2 linked regions of the Variovorax paradoxus genome follow. The protein of the gene in region 2 interacts with the protein of the main gene of each other region in a pairwise test. Links are inferred from orthologs where the notes say so. Each region holds a gene or a part of one and is shown on either strand. Other genes may lie near its edges. The genes, in order: QFZ47_RS27175 and glnL.

Evidence for each region.
Region 1: the proteins of glnL (region 2) and QFZ47_RS27175 interact in binary tests that used the Escherichia coli proteins (3 or more experiments, as listed by UniProt). The link is inferred for Variovorax paradoxus from one-to-one orthologs.

The regions. Positions count from the first base shown.
Region 1 is NZ_JAUSXL010000002.1:4,968,724-4,978,665, forward strand. The notes cover bases 3,658-6,656. They hold QFZ47_RS27175 (P-II family nitrogen regulator), read right to left. Parts: upstream 5,327-6,656; coding sequence 4,988-5,326; downstream 3,658-4,987. Other genes in these bases: QFZ47_RS27160 (RDD family protein), read left to right, coding at 3,658-3,938; QFZ47_RS27165 (diacylglycerol kinase), read left to right, coding at 3,935-4,342; QFZ47_RS27170 (LOG family protein), read left to right, coding at 4,374-4,964; QFZ47_RS27180 (NAD+ synthase), read right to left, coding at 5,323-6,656. In the rest of the region: QFZ47_RS27140 (acetolactate synthase 3 catalytic subunit), read right to left, coding at 1-1,184; QFZ47_RS27145 (RNA polymerase sigma factor), read left to right, coding at 1,470-2,036; QFZ47_RS27150 (DUF3619 family protein), read left to right, coding at 2,033-2,455; QFZ47_RS27155 (DUF3106 domain-containing protein), read left to right, coding at 2,470-3,357; more of QFZ47_RS27160, read left to right, coding at 3,477-3,657; more of QFZ47_RS27180, read right to left, coding at 6,657-7,017; QFZ47_RS27185 (GNAT family N-acetyltransferase), read left to right, coding at 7,037-8,218; ppa (inorganic diphosphatase), read right to left, coding at 8,248-8,775; QFZ47_RS27195 (sodium-translocating pyrophosphatase), read left to right, coding at 9,031-9,942. UniProt on the Escherichia coli protein: P-II indirectly controls the transcription of the glutamine synthetase gene (glnA). P-II prevents NR-II-catalyzed conversion of NR-I to NR-I-phosphate, the transcriptional activator of GlnA. When P-II is uridylylated to P-II-UMP, these events are reversed.
Region 2 is NZ_JAUSXL010000002.1:238,569-248,471, reverse strand. The notes cover bases 1-2,960. They hold glnL (nitrogen regulation protein NR(II)), read left to right. Parts: upstream 1-920; coding sequence 921-2,000; downstream 2,001-2,960. Other genes in these bases: ntrC (nitrogen regulation protein NR(I)), read left to right, coding at 2,024-2,960; QFZ47_RS04940 (hypothetical protein), read left to right, coding at 410-916; glnA (type I glutamate--ammonia ligase), read left to right, coding at 1-276. Outside these bases: more of ntrC, read left to right, coding at 2,961-3,550; QFZ47_RS04925 (hypothetical protein), read right to left, coding at 3,785-4,291; xth (exodeoxyribonuclease III), read right to left, coding at 4,297-5,082; QFZ47_RS04915 (CoA transferase), read left to right, coding at 5,269-5,550; QFZ47_RS04910 (hypothetical protein), read right to left, coding at 5,534-5,923; QFZ47_RS04905 (ATP-binding protein), read right to left, coding at 6,186-7,436; QFZ47_RS04900 (PAS domain-containing protein), read right to left, coding at 7,438-7,878; QFZ47_RS04895 (DUF3606 domain-containing protein), read left to right, coding at 8,091-8,270; QFZ47_RS04890 (cation diffusion facilitator family transporter), read left to right, coding at 8,323-9,276; QFZ47_RS04885 (hypothetical protein), read left to right, coding at 9,356-9,535; QFZ47_RS04880 (ATPase domain-containing protein), read left to right, coding at 9,707-9,903.

The sequences.
Region 1 (9,942 bases), 4.7 Mb from region 2 along the record:
TTGATCACGTCCTTGTTGCCGCGGTCGTACTTGAGGCAGTCGCGCGAGCGCCAGTCCTCGATGGTCTTCCACCAGTCGGCCAGCGCGCCGGCGTCAGGCTTGGTGGTGCTCTCGCGGATCATCGAGATCAGTTCGGCGAGCACGTCCTTCACGTCGCCGACGATCGGGATGTCGACCTTCACGCGCTTGGAGATGCTCGACGGATCGATGTCGATGTGGATGATCTTGCGTTCGTTCTGCGCGAAGTGCTTGGGGTTGCCGATCACGCGGTCGTCGAAGCGCGCGCCCACGGCCAGCAGCACGTCGCAGTTCTGCATCGCGTTGTTGGCTTCGATGGTGCCGTGCATGCCCAGCATGCCCAGGAACTTGCGGTCGCTCGCCGGATAGGCGCCCAGGCCCATCAGCGTGTTGGTGACCGGGTAGCCGAGCATGTCGACCAGCGTGCGCAGTTCGTTGCAGGCGTTGCCGAGCAGCACGCCGCCGCCCGTGTAGATGTACGGGCGCTTGGCGTTCAGCAGCAGCTGCAGCGCCTTGCGGATCTGGCCGCCGTGGCCCTTGCGCACCGGGTTGTACGAGCGCATCTCGACCTTGTCGGGGTAGCCTGCGTAAGGCGTCTTCTTGAAGGAGACGTCCTTGGGCACGTCCACCACCACCGGCCCGGGACGGCCGCTGCGTGCGATGTGGAAGGCCTTTTTCATCGTCATGGCCAGATCCTTCGGATCCTTGACGAGGAAGTTGTGCTTCACGATGGGGCGGGTGATGCCCACGGTGTCGCATTCCTGGAAGGCGTCCAGGCCGATGGCGGCGGTGGGTACCTGGCCCGAGATGATCACCATCGGGATCGAGTCCATGTACGCCGTGGCGATGCCGGTGACCGCATTGGTCAGGCCGGGGCCCGAGGTGACCAGCGCCACGCCCACTTCGCCGGTGGCGCGCGCATAGCCGTCGGCCGCGTGGACGGCGGCCTGCTCGTGGCGTACCAGCACGTGCTGGATGGTGTCCTGCTTGTAGAACGCGTCGTAGATGTACAGAACCGCGCCGCCCGGGTAGCCCCAGACGTACTGGACGCCTTCGGCCTGCAGTGCCTTGACCAGCACTTCAGCGCCCATGAGTTCTTGCGTTGGGTTGCCGGCGCCAGAGGACGCGGCTGCTGCGGAAGCGAGTTCCGCCTTCGAGATTTCCATGATCAACCTTTGGAGTTTTTTCGGGAACGAAAAACCTTGGGTGCCCCTTGCCAGCCCTTGTGGGGCCGCGCCAGGACTTGAGGCCAAAGCCATGAGCGGACTGATGTTCCGCCGGACCGTGACCCGTTTGCCTTTTGACTTGCAGCGCGGATTATGACATTGATGAGCTTGCCGCCGCGCAAAAATCCCCATGAAAAGGCACGGGGGCATAATCCGCGGCAGAAAAACATAAGCGCTTCCCGATACCCCCATTCCCCATGCGGCGCCCGCGGCGCCCCCTCTCGCTTGGCCACTGAACAAGAACTTTCCGACTTTCTGAAGAGCGTCGAACGGCGCGCTTTCAAGCGCTCGGTCTACCACGTGCGGGACGAGGAAGCGGCGCTCGACATCGTGCAGGACAGCATGATGAAGCTGGCGCAGCACTACGGCGACAAGCCGCCGGAAGAGCTGCCGATGCTGTTCCAGCGCATTCTTTCGAATTGCACGCTCGACTGGTTCCGCCGGCAGAAAACCCGCCGCGCCCTGTTCTCCAACCTCGGCGACTTCGAGTCTGCCGGCGACGACGGAGATTTCGACCTGCTGGAGAACTTCGTCTCGCCAACCGACTCCAGAGAAACGGAGAGTGCCGAGGACACGACCCGCCGCGCCCAGGTCTTCCACGAGATCGAAGAACAGATAGCAGCTTTGCCCGGTCGTCAACGCGAGGCTTTCCTGATGCGTTACTGGGAAGAAATGGATGTGGCGGAGACGGCCGCTGCAATGGGCTGCTCCGAAGGCAGCGTCAAAACCCATTGTTCGCGGGCCGTGCACGCCCTGAGCAAGGCGCTTAAAGCCAAGGGAATTTCGCTATGAACACTAAGGTTCCAACCTCTTCTTTTGCTGCCGAGGATCAATTCGGCCGGCGCGTCGCTGCGCGGCTGTCCAACGGCAGCCAGGAGCTGCCGCACGACATCGGCGAGCGGCTGCGGGTGGCGCGCGCGCAAGCCGTCGCAATGCGCAAGCAGGCGCCCCAGTTGCGGGCTGCTTCGGTGGTCATGCAGTCGGGGCATGTGGCAACGATGGGCGGCGGCTGGTGGACCCGCATCGGTTCGGTGGTGCCGCTGATCGCGCTGGTTGCAGGGCTGATCACCATCAGCGTGCTGCAGGACGAAAACCGTGCCAGCGAACTGGCGGAAGTCGATTCCGCCCTGCTGACGGACGATCTCCCTCCCGCCGCCTACACCGACCCCGGCTTCGCCCAGTTCCTCAAGTCCGATGGCGCTTCCGACTGAGTTCCGTTGAACGAATGCGACGTCCTTCCGTTTCCCGCACCGATATGTCCCGCCCGCCGCGCCCGCCAACGTCGGGCGCAGTCATTTGGGCGGGCGCGCTCGCTGCTGCGTTGTTCGGCCTGACGCTCGCCGGCGCCCAACCCCGTTCCGAGCCGCCGCTCAAATCGGCCGGCGGTACTGCGCAGGCGGCAACGGCCTCGCCTTCCTCGGCTTCGAAGACCGCTCCAGCGACCAAGCCGTACTGGAGCGAACTCACCGCCGAGCAGCAGCAGGCACTGCGGCCGCTCGCGTCGCATTGGCACGCCCTGAACCCGGGGCACAAGCGCAAGTGGCTGGCGCTGTCACGCAACTACGCGAACATGTCGGCCGATGACCAAACCATCCTGCACAGCCGAATGATCGAATGGGCAGCCCTGAGCAATCAGCAGCGGGCCCAGGCGCGCCTCAACTTTGCAGAGGTGAAGCGCGTCCCTGCCGACGAACGCAAGGCCAAGTGGGAGCAGTACCAGGCCTTGAGCGAGGAAGAAAGGCGCCGGCTGGCGGAGCGCGCCCCCGCCAAGCCGCGCGGTGCCGCCATTCCGGTGCGTCCAGTTCCTGCCCAGAAACTCGTGACAGTGCCTGCCGTAACGCCTGCGGGGCAGCACACGCCGCGCATCATGCTGGCCCCACCTGTCGCTCCCGCGCCAGCCACGGCGCCTGCCGCCATCATGGTGGCGTCGCCGCCGGAACGTGTCCCGTCCGTCGTGTCCACGCCCTCCCCGTCCGGCACATCCGCCGCCACGTCGCAGCCGACTCCGGCCGAGGCGCAGGTACCCATGCCATCGGCTGCCGCCCAGGTTTCGCCGCCATCGTCCGCTTCCAATCCTGCAGGCCGTGGCGCCGAGCAGTCCTCGCCCCCCTGATTCCCAAGGTTTCGATGGCTCCAAATTCTTCCGAATTCTCGGAATCGAATCCCTCCTCATCGCTCGCAGAGACTTCCCCCAGCGCTCCTCTTCCGATAGTGCCCGGCCTGTGGCGGCGCATGGCATGCTGGCTGTATGAGGGCATGCTGCTGTTCGCGGTGGTGTTCGTTGCAGGCTGGCTGTTCAGCACGCTCGGCCAGATGCGGGACGCCATGGATTCCCGCCGGCACCTGCTCCAGGCCTTCCTGTTCGTGGTGTTCGGCGTCTATTTCGTCTGGTTCTGGACCCGGGGACAGACGCTGGCCATGAAAACCTGGAACATCCGCATCGTCGATGCGCACGGGCGGCCCCTCACCCAGCCCCGCGCCTTGGCGCGCTACCTGCTCAGCTGGATCTGGTTCCTGCCGCCGCTGGCCGCCATCGCACCTTTCAAGCTTTCGGGCGGAGAATCCACGGTGCTGATCTTCGGATGGGTCGCCGTCTGGGCATTGCTGGCGCGCTTTCACCCCGAGCGCCAGTTCTGGCACGACGCCTGGGCCGGTACGCGGCTCATAACCTCCAAGCCGATGAGCCGCCGATGAGTGCCCTGCCCAAGCTTCCCGATCCCGCCGTGAACCCGCAAAAGGCCCGCAAGGGCCTGGATCGCGTGTGGCATGCCACCCTGATCTCGCTGCACGGCCTTCGGGCGGGCTGGAGCGAGCCGGCCTTCCGCCAGGAAGCCGTCATGGCCATCGTGATGATTCCGGCGGCCTTCTGGCTCGGCCGCAGCTGGGTCGAAGTGGCCCTGCTCGCCGGCAGCGCCATCCTCGTGATGATCGTCGAGCTGCTCAACACCGCGGTGGAAGCCGCCATCGATCGCATCGGCCCCGAATGGCACGACCTCTCCAAGCGCGCCAAGGACATGGGCAGCGCCGCCGTGCTGCTGTCGCTCACCCTGTGCGGGGGCATCTGGCTGGCGGCGCTGTGGCAGCGCTTCGCGTCATGAAGACGCCCGCCGCACGAGGCATGATGGCGGCATGAATCCTGAATTTTCGATCTGTGTGTATTGCGGCTCGCGACCTGGCGAGCGGGCCGAGTTTTCCAGGGCCGCGGAAGCGGTTGGCCAGTGGATCGGCCAGCACCGCGGCCAGCTGGTCTACGGTGGCGGACGCACCGGCCTGATGGGCACGGTGGCCGAAGCCACCCGCAACGCCGGCGGCCGCGTGGTCGGCATCATTCCCAAGGCGCTGGTCGACCGGGAACTGGCCAATCCCCTGTGCGACGAACTCCACGTGGTCGACACCATGCACGAACGCAAGGCCATGATGGGCGAGCGCGCCGACGCCTTCGTCGCGCTGCCGGGCGGCATCGGCACCTTCGAGGAATTGTTCGAGATCTGGACCTGGCGCCAGCTCGGCTACCACGACAAGCCCACCGGCATTCTGAACACCGCCGGCTACTACGACGGCCTGCTGGGCTTCCTGGCGCACAGCGTGCGAGAGGGCTTCATGGGCGATTGGCAGATGAACCTGATCCGCACCGGCACCAACCCCACCGAATTGCTCACGGCGCTGCGCGCCGAAGTACCCCTGCACCCCCGAGACGACCGCCTGGCCGAAAACCTGTAGCGCGCAGCCTGGGGGCGAGCCAGTTAAACAGCGTTCTCGTTTTCCTCGCCGGTGCGGATGCGCACGATGCGCTCCACGCCGGTGACGAAGATCTTTCCGTCGCCGATCTTGCCGGTGCGTGCGGAATTGACGATGGCTTCGATGCAGCGCTCCACGTCGCCTTCGTTGACGACCACTTCCACCTTCATCTTCGGCAGGAAGTCGACCACGTATTCCGCACCACGGTAGAGCTCGGTGTGCCCCTTCTGGCGCCCGAAGCCCTTGACCTCGGTCACTGTGAGGCCGGTAACGCCCACTTCAGCCAGGGCTTCGCGTACGTCCTCGAGCTTGAAGGGTTTGACGATGGCGGTGATCTGCTTCATGGTTTTTGCGCTCCGGCGGTTTCGTTGAACTTGCTGGTGATAGGGTAACGCCAATCCTTGCCGAAGCTTCGGTGGGTCACCCGAATGCCCACAGGCGCCTGGCGCCGTTTGTATTCATTGATCTTGATGAGCCGCGCAACACGCTCGACCACCGCACGCTCGTAGCCGGCCGCGATGATCTCGTCGATGCCCTCGTCGTCCTGCATGTAGCGTGCCAGGATGCCGTCGAGGACGTCGTAGGGCGGCAGGCTGTCCTGATCGGTCTGGTCGGGCCGCAGTTCGGCGCTCGGGGGCCGCGTGATGATGCGCTCGGGAATCGGCGAGGCACCAGTACCGTACGGGTCATGGGCATTGCGCCAGCGCGCCAGCGCGAACACGGTGGTCTTCAGCAGGTCCTTGATGACCGCGAAGCCGCCCGCCATGTCGCCGTAGAGCGTGCAGTAGCCGGTGGCCATCTCGCTCTTGTTGCCGGTGGTGAGAACGATCGAACCGAACTTGTTCGACAGCGCCATCAGCAGCGTGCCGCGGATGCGCGCCTGGATGTTCTCCTCGGCCGTGTCCTCGGGGAGGCCCTTGAACTCCTCTATCAGCGCTCCCTTGAACGATTCGAAGGTGTGCTTGATCGAGATCTCGTCGTAGCGGACGCCCAGGCGGGTGGCCATTTCGCGCGCATCGATCCAGCTGATGTCGGCGGTGTAAGGCGAAGGCATCATGACCGCACGCACCTTGTCCTTGCCGAGTGCATCGACCGCAATGGCAAGCACCAATGCGGAGTCGATGCCGCCCGAGAGCCCCAGGATGGCACCCGGAAAGCCGTTCTTGCCGATGTAGTCCCGCACGCCCAGTACCAGTGCATCCCAAAGCTGGGCTTCCGCTTCGCGCGGCGCCGCGATGGCCGAAGGCGCCGCCACCACACCCACGCCCTGCGGCGAGCGCTCCAGCTGCATGAAGACCAGGCTCTCCTTGAAACTCTCGGCCTGCATCGCCAGTGCGCCGTCGGCCTGCAGCGCAAAGGACGCGCCGTCGAAGACCACTTCGTCCTGCCCGCCCACCAGGTGCGCATAGATCAGCGGCAGTCCGACAGCGCGGGCGCGGTCGGCCATCCGCGCCACGCGTTCCCCTTCCTTGCCGACGTGATACGGCGAGGCGTTGATCACGGCCAGCACCTCGGCGCCCGCCGCGCGAGCCAGTTCGGCCGGCTCGTCGAACCAGGCGTCTTCGCAGATCAGCACGCCCACCGAGACGCCGCCGGCCTCGAACACGCAGGTGCCCTGCCCCGGCGTGAAGTAACGGCGCTCGTCGAACACCTGGTAGTTGGGCAGTTCGCGCTTGGCGTAGGTCTCGAGGATGCGGCCTTCCTTGATCACGCTGGCGGCGTTGTAGCGCATCTGCACCGCCACCGAGCGGCTGCGCAGGCTGCCGCCCGTCGGATGCCCCACCACCACGACCATGTCTTTGAGATCGGCCAGCGCGGCGGCAATGCCTTTCACGGCATCATCGCAGTCTTCGGTGAAGGCGGGACGCAGGAAAAGATCTTCTGCCGCATAGCCGGCAATCGAGAGTTCGGGCGTCAGCAGAAGACGCGCGCCCTCAGCGTGGGCCTGGCGCGCGGCGTCGACGATTTTTCTTGCGTTGCCGGCGAGGTCGCCCACCACGAAATTGAGTTGCGCAATGGCGAGCTTGAGCGTCATACAGAAGGAAGAAAAAGGCTTGAACGATTATGTCATTCGGGTGCTGGCGTCACTGTCGGACCTGAACCCGAAAGCATGGAACGCGCTGCTCTTGGCCGAAGCGGAGCCGTCGCCATTCATGCGCTACGAATACCTCGCGGCGCTGCACGACAGCGGCAGCGCCTCGCCCGAGAGCGGATGGACGCCGCAATTCATCACCCTGTGGCGCGGCAACGAGTTGCGGGGGGCCTGCCCGGCGTACATCAAGACGCACTCCTACGGCGAATACGTCTTCGACTGGGCCTGGGCCAATGCCTACGAACAGCACGGGCTCGCCTACTATCCCAAGGCGGTGGTGGCGGTGCCGTTCACGCCGGTGCCCGGCGCACGCTTGCTGGCCCGCGATGCGCAAAGCCGCACGCTGCTGGTGCAGGCGCTGGTGGCCTGGTGCAAGAAGGAAGATCTTTCGTCGCTGCACCTGCTGTTCGGCGCAGACGCGGACATCGCCGCATGCACCGAAGCGGGTCTGATGCTGCGCAACACGGTGCAATTCCACTGGACGAATGCCGCCCCCGAGCACCTAGGCGGGGCGACCGGATACGCGGACTTCGAGGCCTTTCTCGCCAGCCTGTCGCACGACAAGCGCAAGAAGATCCGCCAGGAGCGCCGCAAGGTGGCCGAGGCCGGTGTGACTTTTCGCTGGTCGCGCGGCGCCGGCATCGCCCGACCGGACTGGGATTTCTTCTACCGCTGCTATGCGCGCACCTATCGCGAGCATGGCAATCCGCCCTACCTTTCGCGCGATTTCTTCCAGCGCATGGCCGACACCCTGCCAGAAGCCTGGCTGCTGTTCATTGCCGAGCGCGGAGGAAAGCCCATTGCAGCGAGCCTGATCGCGCTGTCCACGCACGCAGACGGTCCGCTGGTGGCTTACGGCCGCTACTGGGGCGCCGTGGAGCGCGTCGACTGCCTGCATTTCGAGGCCTGCTACTACCAGCCGCTGGCTTGGTGCATCGCGCACGGCGCCAGGCGCTTCGAGGGCGGCGCGCAGGGCGAACACAAGATGGCGCGCGCGCTGATGCCGGTGAAGACCACCAGCGCCCACTGGCTGGCGCACCCCGCGTTCGCCGACGCAGTCGAGCGCTTTCTCGAGCGCGAGGGCGAAGGCATCGAAAACTACATGGACCACCTGGGCGAGCGCAGCCCGTTCAAGGCCGGCTGAGCGGCCGGCCGCGCGCCCCGCGGAGCCGATTACTTCTTGTAGGCAGCGATGCCGTCGACGACTTCCTTCTTGGCCGCGTCGATGCCTTCCCAGCCCAGCACCTTGACCCACTTGCCGGCTTCCAGGTCCTTGTAGTGCTCGAAGAAGTGGCTGATGGCCTTCAAGCGCATCGGGTTCACGTCGTCCACCGACTTCCAGTGGCTGTAGATCGGCAATACCTTGTCGGTGGGCACGGCCAGCACCTTGCCGTCGACGCCGGCTTCGTCTTCCATCATCAGGATGCCGAGCGGGCGGCACGGCACCACGACGCCGGGCAGCAACGGATATGGCGCGATCACCAGCACGTCGACCGGGTCGCCGTCGCCAGAGAGGGTTTGCGGCACGTAGCCGTAGTTGGCCGGGTAGTACATCGCGGTCGTCATGAAGCGGTCCACGAAGATCGCGCCCGATTCCTTGTCGACTTCGTACTTGATCGGGTCGGCGTTCATCGGGATTTCGATCACGACATTGAAGGCGTCGGGAACGTTCTTGCCGGGGGAGACTTTGTCGAAGGACATGACGTTTTACGAGTAGTTGAAAAGTATGAGGGGAGATGGGGACAAACCCGGAGTTTACTTTCCGTGTCGCGGCCCGGTCGCACACGCTCTCGTTTTTGCCTGTAAATTCTGGCCGTTGGCCAATCGGCTCCGCACTTCGGTGCAGCGAGCTTCGAGGAAGCAACGCGACGGAAAACCTGGGTCCCGTACGCGTTGCGCGCAGGACCCATGCTGTCCGTCTCCACAAGTCACAACGAACGAATGGAGAAGCAAAGCATGATCGGCAACACCCCCCTGATACTCGCCATCGTCTGCGGCCTCGTGGCCGTGGGCTACGGTTTCTGGGCTCGAAGTTGGATTCTTGCCAAGGACCCCGGCAATGCGCGGATGCAGGAGATCGCGGCGGCCGTCCAGGCCGGCGCATCGGCCTACCTCGCCAAGCAGTACACCACCATCGCGGTGGTCGGCCTGGTCCTGGCCATTCTCATCGGCATCTTTCTCGATGCGACCACGGCCGTCGGCTTCGTGGTGGGCGCGGTGCTTTCGGGCGCCTGCGGCTTCATCGGCATGAACGTGTCGGTGCGCGCCAACGTGCGCACCGCGCAGGCGGCCACGCAAGGCATCGGCCCGGCGCTCGACGTCGCGTTCCGCGGCGGCGCCATCACGGGCATGCTGGTGGTGGGACTGGGCCTGCTGGGCGTCTCGGTCTTCTATTGGTTCCTGGCGGGCAACGGCAATCTCACGCCGGACCGCAGCCTCTCGGCCATCCTCAATCCGCTGATCGGCTTTGCCTTTGGGTCCTCGCTGATCTCGATCTTCGCGCGGCTGGGCGGCGGCATCTTCACCAAGGGCGCAGACGTGGGCGCCGACCTGGTGGGCAAGGTCGAAGCGGGCATTCCCGAAGACGATCCGCGCAACCCGGCCGTCATTGCGGACAACGTGGGCGACAACGTCGGCGATTGCGCGGGCATGGCGGCCGACCTGTTCGAGACCTATGCCGTCACGCTGATCGCCACCATGGTGCTGGGCGCGCTGATGGTCACGGCGGCGCCGCTCAATGCGGTGCTCTATCCGCTGGCGCTGGGCGGCGTGTCGATCATCGCCTCGATCATCGGCTGCTTCTTCGTCAAGGCCTCGCCGGGCATGGTGAACGTGATGCCGGCGCTCTACAAGGGCCTGGCGGTGGCG
Region 2 (9,903 bases):
GGTCTCGACGGCGTGGAAAACAAGATCCACCCGGGCGAAGCCGCCAGCAAGGACCTGTACCATCTGCCGCCGGAAGAAGACGCGCTGATCCCGACCGTCTGCCACAGCCTCGACCAGGCGCTCGACTACCTCGACAAGGACCGTGCGTTCCTGACCAAGGGCGGCGTGTTCACCGATGCCTACATCGATGCCTACATCGAACTGAAGATGCAGGAAGTCACGCGCTTCCGCATGGCGACCCATCCGGTCGAGTTCGACATGTACTATTCACTCTGATTGCGAGCCCCTGACGGGGATTCAAGACAAAAGGACGGCCTCGGCCGTCCTTTTTTGCTGGCGCGGAACATCTTGTCACCAGTGAAGTCGAATTGCAGGAAAATGCGCCTTTGTCGCGCCATCACCGATTCTCATGAAGACTGCTTCTCTCATTTTCCTGGCCGGTTCATTGTTGGCCGCCTTGCCCGCGCCCGCCCAGGAGCGCGTGTGGCGCTGCGGCAATGAATACACCAACAATTCGACCATCGCCCAGCAAAAGGGCTGCAAGGTCATGGAAGGCGGCAACGTCACCGTCGTGCAGGGCACCAAGCCTTCGGGCGGCGGTTCAGCCGGCGGCGGTTCAGCTTCGACGGCGTCCCGTGCACCCGCGGGCAGCCCGCGCGTCGAAGGCGTCGACCAGCGCGCGCGCGACGGCGAAGCCCGCTCGGTGCTCGAAGCCGAGCTCAGGAAGGCCGAAGCCCGCCAGGCGGAGCTGCAGAAGGATTACAACAACGGCGAGCCCGAGAAGCAGGGCAGCGAAGGCCGTAACTACCAGAAGTACCTCGATCGCGTGGCTGAAATGAAGGCCGAGCTGGCCCGCAACGAGAGCGACATCGCGGGCATTCGCCGCGAACTCGGCCGCCTGCCGGCCAAGCAGTAGAGACATGGCGTTCGGGAAGAAGGCGGCCGGCGCCACTCCGCGCTTTCAGTCCTTCGACCTGCTGTCCACGCTGATTGCCGTGGTCAGCACCAACGGTTCGGTGCTGTTTGCCAATGCGGCCCTCGAAGACGCGCTGGGCACTTCGCGCCGCACGCTCGAAGGCTCTCAGTTCGGTGCCTGTTTTCACGAGCCGCACGTGCTTCGCACCGCCATCGACGGTGCGCGCAGCAACGACTTCGCCACGCTGCGCTATGAGGCCTTCCTGCGCCGCGTCAATCATGAATTGATGCCGGTGCAGGTCACGCTGGCCCAGGGCGACAAGCCGGGCGAACTCATCATCGAGATGTCGCCGCTCGAACAGCAGGTGCGCCAGGACCGCGAGGAACGCCTGCTCGACCAGGCGCAGGCCAACAAGGAACTCATCCGCAATCTCGCGCACGAGATCAAGAACCCGCTGGGCGGCATCCGCGGCGCGGCGCAGCTGCTGCAGATGGAGGTCGAGTCACGCGACCTGATCGAGTACACGCAGGTCATCATCCACGAAGCCGACCGGCTGCAGACGCTGGTGGACCGGCTGCTGGCACCGCATCGGCGCCCGCACGTGGTGGGCGACGTGAACATCCATGAAGTCTGCGAGCGCGTGCGCTCGGTCATTCTTGCGGAGTTTCCGCGCGATCTGCACATCGAGCGCGATTTCGACGTGTCGATTCCCGAATTCCGCGGCGACCGCGAACAGCTCATCCAGGCCACGCTCAACATCGTGCACAACGCGGCGCAGGCGCTGGCCGAGCGCCGCGCGGCAGGCGATGCGCAGATCACTTTCAAGACACGCATCGCCCGGCAGGTGATATTCAACAAGCAGTGGTATCGATTGGCACTGGAATTGCATGTCATCGACAATGGACCGGGTGTGCCGGACACGATCAAGGACCGCATCTTCTATCCGCTCGTATCGGGCAGGGAAGGCGGAACAGGGCTTGGATTGACGCTTGCGCAAACTTTTGTGCAACAGCATCACGGCGTGATCGAGTGCGACAGCGTCCCGGGCCGAACCGATTTCAAGATATTGATACCGCTGCCCTAGCAGCCACGGCAACAAGGAGATGCATGAAGCCGATCTGGATAGTTGATGACGACCAATCGATCCGCTTCGTGCTGGAGAAGGCCCTTTTGCGCGAAGACCTGCCCACGCGCAGCTTCACCAACGCGCGCGAGGTGCTGGCCGCCCTCGAACTCGCCGACGACGACGAACAGCAGGGCCCACAGGTCCTGGTGAGCGACATCCGCATGCCCGGCGGCTCCGGGCTCGACCTGCTCGACAAGATCAAGGCCAAGCACCCGGGCCTGCCCGTCATCATCATGACGGCGTTCTCCGACCTCGACAGCGCCGTCTCGGCGTTCCAGGGCGGTGCCTTCGAATACCTGCCCAAGCCCTTCGACCTGCCGCGCGCCGTCGAGCTGATCCGCCGCGCCGTCGACGAAAGCCAGCGCGAGGAAGTGGCCGAAGAGCGCATGGTCGCCGCGCCTGAAATGCTGGGCCAGGCGCCCGCCATGCAGGACGTGTTCCGCGCCATCGGCCGCCTCTCGCAAAGCAACGTGACGGTGCTCATCACCGGCGAATCGGGCTCGGGCAAGGAACTGGTGGCGCGTGCGCTGCACAAGCATTCGCCGCGCGCCAACGGCCCCTTCGTGGCCATCAACACCGCAGCCATCCCCAAGGACCTGCTCGAGAGCGAACTCTTCGGCCACGAGCGCGGCGCCTTCACCGGCGCGCAGACCATGCGGCGCGGGCGCTTCGAACAGGCCGAGGGCGGCACGCTCTTTCTCGACGAAATCGGCGACATGCCCTTCGACCTGCAGACGCGCCTCTTGCGCGTGCTGAGCGACGGGCATTTCTATCGCGTGGGCGGCCACAACTCGGTCAAGGCCAACGTGCGCGTGATCGCGGCCACGCACCAGGACCTCGAGCAGCGCGTCAAGCTCGGCGGCTTCCGCGAAGACCTGTTCCACCGCCTCAACGTGATTCGCCTGCGCCTGCCGGCGCTGCGCGAGCGCGGCGAAGACGTGCCGGCGCTCACGCGCCATTTCCTGCAGGTGAGCGCGCGCCAGCTCGGCGTCGAACCCAAGCGCATTTCCGATGCGGCCCTGGCCAAGCTGGCTTCGTTCAGCTTTCCCGGCAACGTGCGCCAGCTCGAAAACATCTGCCACTGGCTGACCGTGATGGCGCCGGCCCAACTGATCGAAGCCAAGGACCTGCCGCCCGAAGTCATGGCCGCGGCAGCCGGTGCGCAAGCCGCCGAAGCGGCCGCCGCCACGACGGCGCCTTTGCAACCCGCGCCACAGCTGTCGCCGAGCCTCGAGCGCGAAGCGGCACCGGCGAGCGCTGCCGCACCGGAAGCCGCCGAAGGCCTCGTGGGTGCGAGCAGCTGGGAAAGCGGCCTCGAGATCGAAGCCCAGGCGCTGCTCGCGGCCGGGCGCACCGACGTCTGGGATGCGCTGTCGCGCCGTTTCGAATCGCGGCTGATCCTTACCGCGCTGGCCAACACCCGCGGCCGCCGGATCGAAGCCGCTCAGAAGCTGGGCATCGGCCGCAACACCATCACCCGGAAAATCCAGGAACTAGGAATCGAGTAAGCCGCCTCACAAAGAGAGAGCGGCTGCCTCCCTTCCAGAAACACCGAGGAACCGGCTTTGCCGGGCCTCTGGTGTTGCCCCCGGTAGGGGTTGGCGCAGCGACACGAAGTGCGCGAAGACTGGGGGCGAGCCAAATGCCACCGAGGAACCGGCTTTGCCGGGCCTCTGGTGTTGCCCCCGGTAGGGGGTTGGCGCAGCGACACGAAGTGCGCGAAGACTGGGGGCGAGCCTCAGTTATCGGCTGCGCTGCCCCAGCGTCAGCGAGTCGAGCTGGAAGTTGCCGCTCTTGTCCCAGAGCCATGTGTCGACGTAGGTGTGGCCGCCCAGGCCTCCCGGGCTGGGCAGCGGCGACGCCGCCTTGATGAGTTCCGCAATCTTTCCCGGCACCTCGGGCGCATGGCTCGGCACGCGGCTGAACGTGACGTTCCTGACGTTGCCTTCGGCATCGAGGTCGGTTTCGACCACCACCACCGCATAGACCAGCGGAGGAATCTTTCCCTTGTAGATGCGCTGTGGGTAGGCCTTGTAGATCTGGCGCGCGCCCGTCTTGCGATAGGCCCGCACGGCGGGCGTCTGCGCGGTGATCAGCCGCACGGTCGGCACATCGGTCCTCGCGCTTGGCACCTCGTCGGTGGCGGAACTGGCCGGCTTGCCGTCGCCGGGTTTGTCCGCGGGCTTGAATGCGGAACAGGCGGCGAGCGCGAGCGCCGCTGCGATGGTCGTGAGGGTGCGGATGGTCATGGTCATCAAATTCCCTGGTCGAGGTCGAGCACCACCGGTGCGTGGTCGCTTGGCTTTTCCCACTTGCGTGGTACGCGGTCGATGATGCAGCCCTTGGCGCGCGGCACCAGCGGCTCGCTCACCAGGATGTGGTCGATGCGCAGGCCGCGGTTCTTCTGGTAGCCCAGCATCCGGTAGTCCCACCACGAATAGCTTTTCTCCGGCTGCTCGAAGAGGCGGAAGCTGTCGACCAGGCCCAGCTGGAGCAGCGCCTTGAAATGCTCGCGCTCTTCGGTCGTGTGATGGATGGTTTCCGCCAGGCCCACGGGATCGAAGCTGTCGCGGTCTTCCGGTGTGATGTTGAAATCGCCGAGAAGCACCAGGTTCGGATGAGCGGCCATTTCCGCACGCAGCCATTCGCGCAGGGCGCGCAGCCAGCCCATCTTGTATTCGAACTTGTCGGTGCCCGGCGCCTGGCCGTTGACGAAGTAGCCGTTCACGATGCGCAGCGGACCCGCCGGCGTCTCCACCGTGGCCGCAATCACGCGGGACTGGTCATCGGTGAAGCCGCCGATGTTCCTTGCCACGTCGCGCATCGGCGCAAGGCTCAGTATGGCGACGCCGTTGTAGGTTTTCTGGCCGAACACGGCAGCCTCGTAGCCGGCCGACTTGAGCACATCGAGCGGGAACTTGTCCTCGCTCATCTTGAGTTCCTGCAGGCACAGCACGTCGACGGGATTGGCAATGAGCCAGTCGAGCACATGCTGCAGGCGGGCGGTGAGGGAGTTGACGTTCCAAGTGGCTATTTTCATGAAAACGCTAAGCTGTTGGTTTTAAAGGCATTTTTACTGATAACTGATGGGGTTTTCGTTCTGTGCCCCGCTGGGTATCCCTAGGTGGGCCCTCTGCAGCTTAGCAAAAGCACTTGAGAACACGCGTTACGCTTGACGTGCGCGCGATCGGCACCGCCCTCTAACTTTCATGCATGGTTGCCGACGATGAGCGAGGACGGACGCCGTCCACACCGGCAGGAGATCGAGCGCGCCATCGGGAATCGGCCCTGCGGAGAACTCTGCGGAGCGCTCATGCGCGCCGGTGTCCCTGCAGGGCCGGTCAACTCGGTCTCGGAGGGGTTTGCCCAACCTCACACGAAGCATCGCGAGATGATGGTTCAGCGCGACGGCTATGGCGGTATCGGGCTCTCGGTCCGGCTGCAGGCCACCGCCGGCACGCCGGCAGGATATTTGTCGCAGCCGGCATGCGTCAGAAGTCGCCGCTGATTGCCGCGCTCCTCACGGGCGAGGCCGCGAGCGGAAAGCCAGGCGTGGTCGATTGACAGCTGAAGCGCGCATAGACCTCGTCATTGCCGACCCAGTCTTCGTCGAGGCTGTCGCGGCTGACGATCCGGTTGAAGGTGTAGACCCCGTCGGCCGTGACGGTCTTCGATGAGATGGAAAAGAGCGAATCATCAGCGCCATTGAAGCCGCTGTCCTCGCCCCAGACCCGGCAGCCCAGCTTGAACTTGAGGCCCAGGTTCTTGACGAGGTTTTCTTCGAAGTTGTCCAGGTTGACGCGGACGGTCGCATCGACCTTGGCCTGTGAAGTACCGGAAATCAGCGTGACGCGAAGCGAGGGTTGAGAAAGAGAAGGCATGAGAAGACTCCTGTAGGGATTGGGGGCGAGAGACAAGAGGGCTGCCAAGGTCTCGCCCCGCGGGCCCCGGCGTCGGCTCGAATCTGGCATGCCATCGAACCGACACCTTCATGCTAGGTGTTGGCCGCGCTTTTTTCGTCTCACAAAAGCACAGGTCTGAATGCGTAGGGGTTGGCGTGGTGGCTGGCTTTCCTGGATAGGCACCTGGAGACCTGCGCGGCCGATGGCTGTTCAGCCTGGGCCAGATGGCAGGCCTGCGGCCTCACCGGATCTCGCCGCTCGTTTCGATCGGGAGTTCGAGCGTGAAGGTCGCTCCGGTGCCCGGTCCGTCGCTGTGGGCGGTGAGCGTTCCGCCCATTTCATGCGCGGCAACCACTGCGCTGTGCAGCCCGAAGCCATGCCCGGTTTTCTTTGTGGTGAACCCGTGCGCGAAAATCTGGGTCAGGGCCTGCGTCTCGATGCCCGTCCCGTTGTCCGCGACGCGGATGCGCAGCCGTTGGCCCGGCGCCATATCCACCCGCAGTTCGAGTCTCGGATCGCGATGGGCCACGCCCTCCATGGCCTGCTCGGCATTGGCGATCAGATTCACCAATATCTGCAGTATGCGACCCTTGTCCAGCGGCAACTGCGGAATGGGCGCAATCTCTTTCTCCACCACCATGTGGCGCTGTGCCAGCGCCTCTGCATTGATGCGCAACGCATCTTCCACCAGTGCGCCGACCTGCGCCATTTCCAGCAACCTGGACGCGCCGGCATGGGCCTGCTGCGCGGCGATGATCTCCTTGATGTGCTCCACCTTCTTGCTCAGCGCCACCAACTCCTCGATGGCATCGTGCTGCTCCGCTTCCAGCGCGCGGGCCAATTGGCGCAGGTAGCCGGGCAGCATCTTGCCTTTGGCGTCCGATGCCAGAAACGCACCAAGGTCGTCTGCATGATCCTCGATCAGCTGGACCGCCCGCGCGAGCCCCTGGACCTTTGAAGCGCGAATGCCCGAGAGAATCAGTGCAGCAGACACGTTCACGCTGTTGAGCACATTGCCGACGTTGTGCAGCACATTGGTCGCGATCCTGGCCATGCCAGCCAGGTGCGAGGCTTCGATCAACTGCTTGTGCACCTCGGCGATCTGGCGTTCGGCTTCTTTCAGGTCGGAGATGTTCTTGGTGATGCCGAAGGTTCCGATGATCTGGCCTGCACGATTGCGCAGCGGCATCTTCGTGGTCAAGGCCCAGGAATCGGGGCGCCCATCTATCCAGGTTTCCCTCTCCACCTTGCCGATCATCGGCAAGCCCGTGCGGATGATCTCCTGCTCGTCCTCGAACGCCGGGCGGGCGTGTTCTTCGGAAAAAACGTCGAAGTCCGATTTGCCCACGAGTCCTTCGGGAGTGGCCATTCCGAACTCGAGGGCCTGGGCCGTACTGCTCTTGATGAAGCGAGACTGGAGGTCCTTGAAATAGATGTGATCCGGAGAGTTGTCCAGCAGCGCCCGCAGGAGTTCGCGCTCGTTGACGAGCATTTCATTCGCCTGGCGGCTGCGGGTGAGGTCGAAACAGGACCCCCTGGGTGCCGACAATCGTCCCGCCCGGCTCCCGCACCGCGGATTCGATGAACTGCAAGCACTGCGGCTGGTCGCCGCTACCGGAAAAAGCTTCTTCGCGCTCGGCTTGCTGCCCGGTCTGCATGATCAGCGCGTGCTGAAGGCATTCCTGCGCCGCGAGTTCCGGCCGCCACATCGAATGGAGATCCTGTGCCGCGCCAGACGCGATCTCGTCGGCGGTTCGGCCCAGGATGCGGTCTGCAGGCATGCCCTTGATTTGACAGAACCGGGGGTTGACGAAGATGAAGCGCCCGGCCGCGTCCTTGCGAAAAAGGCCGACGGGCAACTGCTCGACGAGCGGCGCCGCTTCCTCCGAGAGGGATGAGCCTGCGATGGAGGTTGGTTGGGTTCGCATGGTCATGGAGTCGCTCTTCGCTCATGGGTTGTCGACATCGGAACACCCGGGTGGAAGCCGCCCGATGGCGCCGTCGGCCGAGGCACAGCCATGAAGGCGCGTGGCGATGGTACGGGATACCTGTAGAAATTGTCCTGCATCAACCATGGCGTCCGGCTGTCAGGGCGGTCCCCTTCAGCGGTGAAACTTTCGGCTCCAACCCACCTGGAGATCCCGCGATGCCGGACGACATGGAGATCCGCGTTCCACAGGACGACGAGCGAATCGACATCACCGACCTGAAAGAGGTCGACTACTGGACGAAGTGGTTCGGCGTCAGCGAGGCCCGGCTGCGGATGGCCGTCGCGTCCGCGGGCACCATCAAGGACGATCTGCGGACCTACCTTGGCCTTCCCTGAAGGCCGGAGCCGAAAGGCGCGCAGCGGCTGGCCTGCGGCCGCACCTTGATCGATGGCTGCCGAATCGAAGCTCGCAATCTACGGCGCGATCGCGGCCAATGTGGCCATTGCGGCGACCAAGTTCGCCGTGGCCGGCATCACCGGCAGTTCGGCCATGCTGTCGGAAGGCATCCATTCGGCGGTCGATACTTTCAACGGCGTGTTGCTTCTGGTGGGCATCCGGCTGAGCCAGCGGCCCGCAACACCCGAGCATCCCTTCGGCCACGGCAAGGAGCTGTACTTCTGGAGCCTGATCGTCGCGGTGCTCATCTTCGGCCTGGGCGGCGGCGTGTCGTTCTACGAAGGCGTCCAGCACATGCGCAAGCCGGAGCCGATGCGCGATCCGGCCTGGAACTATGTGGTGCTGGGGCTGGCCGCATTGTTCGAAGGCACCAGCTTCCTGATTGCGCTGCGGCAGTTCCGCGCTCAATCGCGCGGCGCCGGGTTCTGGCGGGCGCTCGGGCAAAGCAAGGATCCGACCACCTACACCGTGCTTGCCGAAGATTCGGCGGCGCTGGTCGGACTGGCCGTGGCGGCGCTGGGCATCTACTTCAGCCACCGCCTCGGTATGCCGACGCTCGACGGCGCCGCCTCGGTGGTGATCGGGCTGCTGCTGGCCGGCGTGGCGGTGCTGCTGATCAGCCAGGCCCGCGGGCTGCTGATCGGCGAGGGCATCCGCCCGGAGACCGCGCGAGCCATCCGCAGCCTGGCCATGGAGCAGCCGAGCGTGCAGGACGTCGGCCACGTGCTGTCGATGTACATCGGCCCTGACGAGGTCCTGGTGGTGGTCGACCTGAATTTCAAGGAAGGCACGGCCACCGGCGACGCGGCCGACGCCATTGCCGCGATCGAGCAGCAGGTGCGTGGGCGCTATCCGATGATCAGGCGGCTTTTCATCGAGGCGAGCGAGGCGCCCGTGGAAGAAGCTGCCTCCGCGCGGGCCGGCGGGATCGTCGGCCTTGGCTGACGATCGCTGCCGCCATTGCCTGAGCGCTCCCGTGCCGCAGGCACTCCACTGTCGGGGCTCATTCAGGAGGTTGCCAGCCATGAACACGCCATCGCCGAAGCGCCGCGAGCGCTCTCACGACGAACCGGAGATCACCCAGGAAGAATCCGTGCCCACCGACGGCAAGGACACCGAGGGCGAGGAGCTGATGAAGAAGGTCGACAACAAGAAGCTCGAGGACCCTGGCGATGCCGAACGCAAGACGCCCGACAAGTCCTGAGCCGTTCCCGCTGCTGCCCGCGCCCGGCGCTGCGGGGCAGTGGCGTTGTCTTCTCTCGAAGAAGGACGATGCCCTACAACCCGGGACCTGCACCCCTTGATAAAAATCCTCCTGGCAGATCGCGAACAGAACAGGGCCAAAAGGACTGTCTGTCCATCGATGGAGGAAGAAATGAAACTCGACGGCACGGCCGTGTCGTCCACGCAGGACGGCCTGATGAAAGTCGGTGTTCCCGGCCTCGACGATGTTCTTGGCGGCGGGCTCACGTCCAATCGTCTCTACCTGGTCGAAGGCACGCCCGGTGCCGGCAAGACCACCATCGCGCTTCAATTCCTGATCGAAGGCGCCAAGCGCGGCGAGTCGGTGCT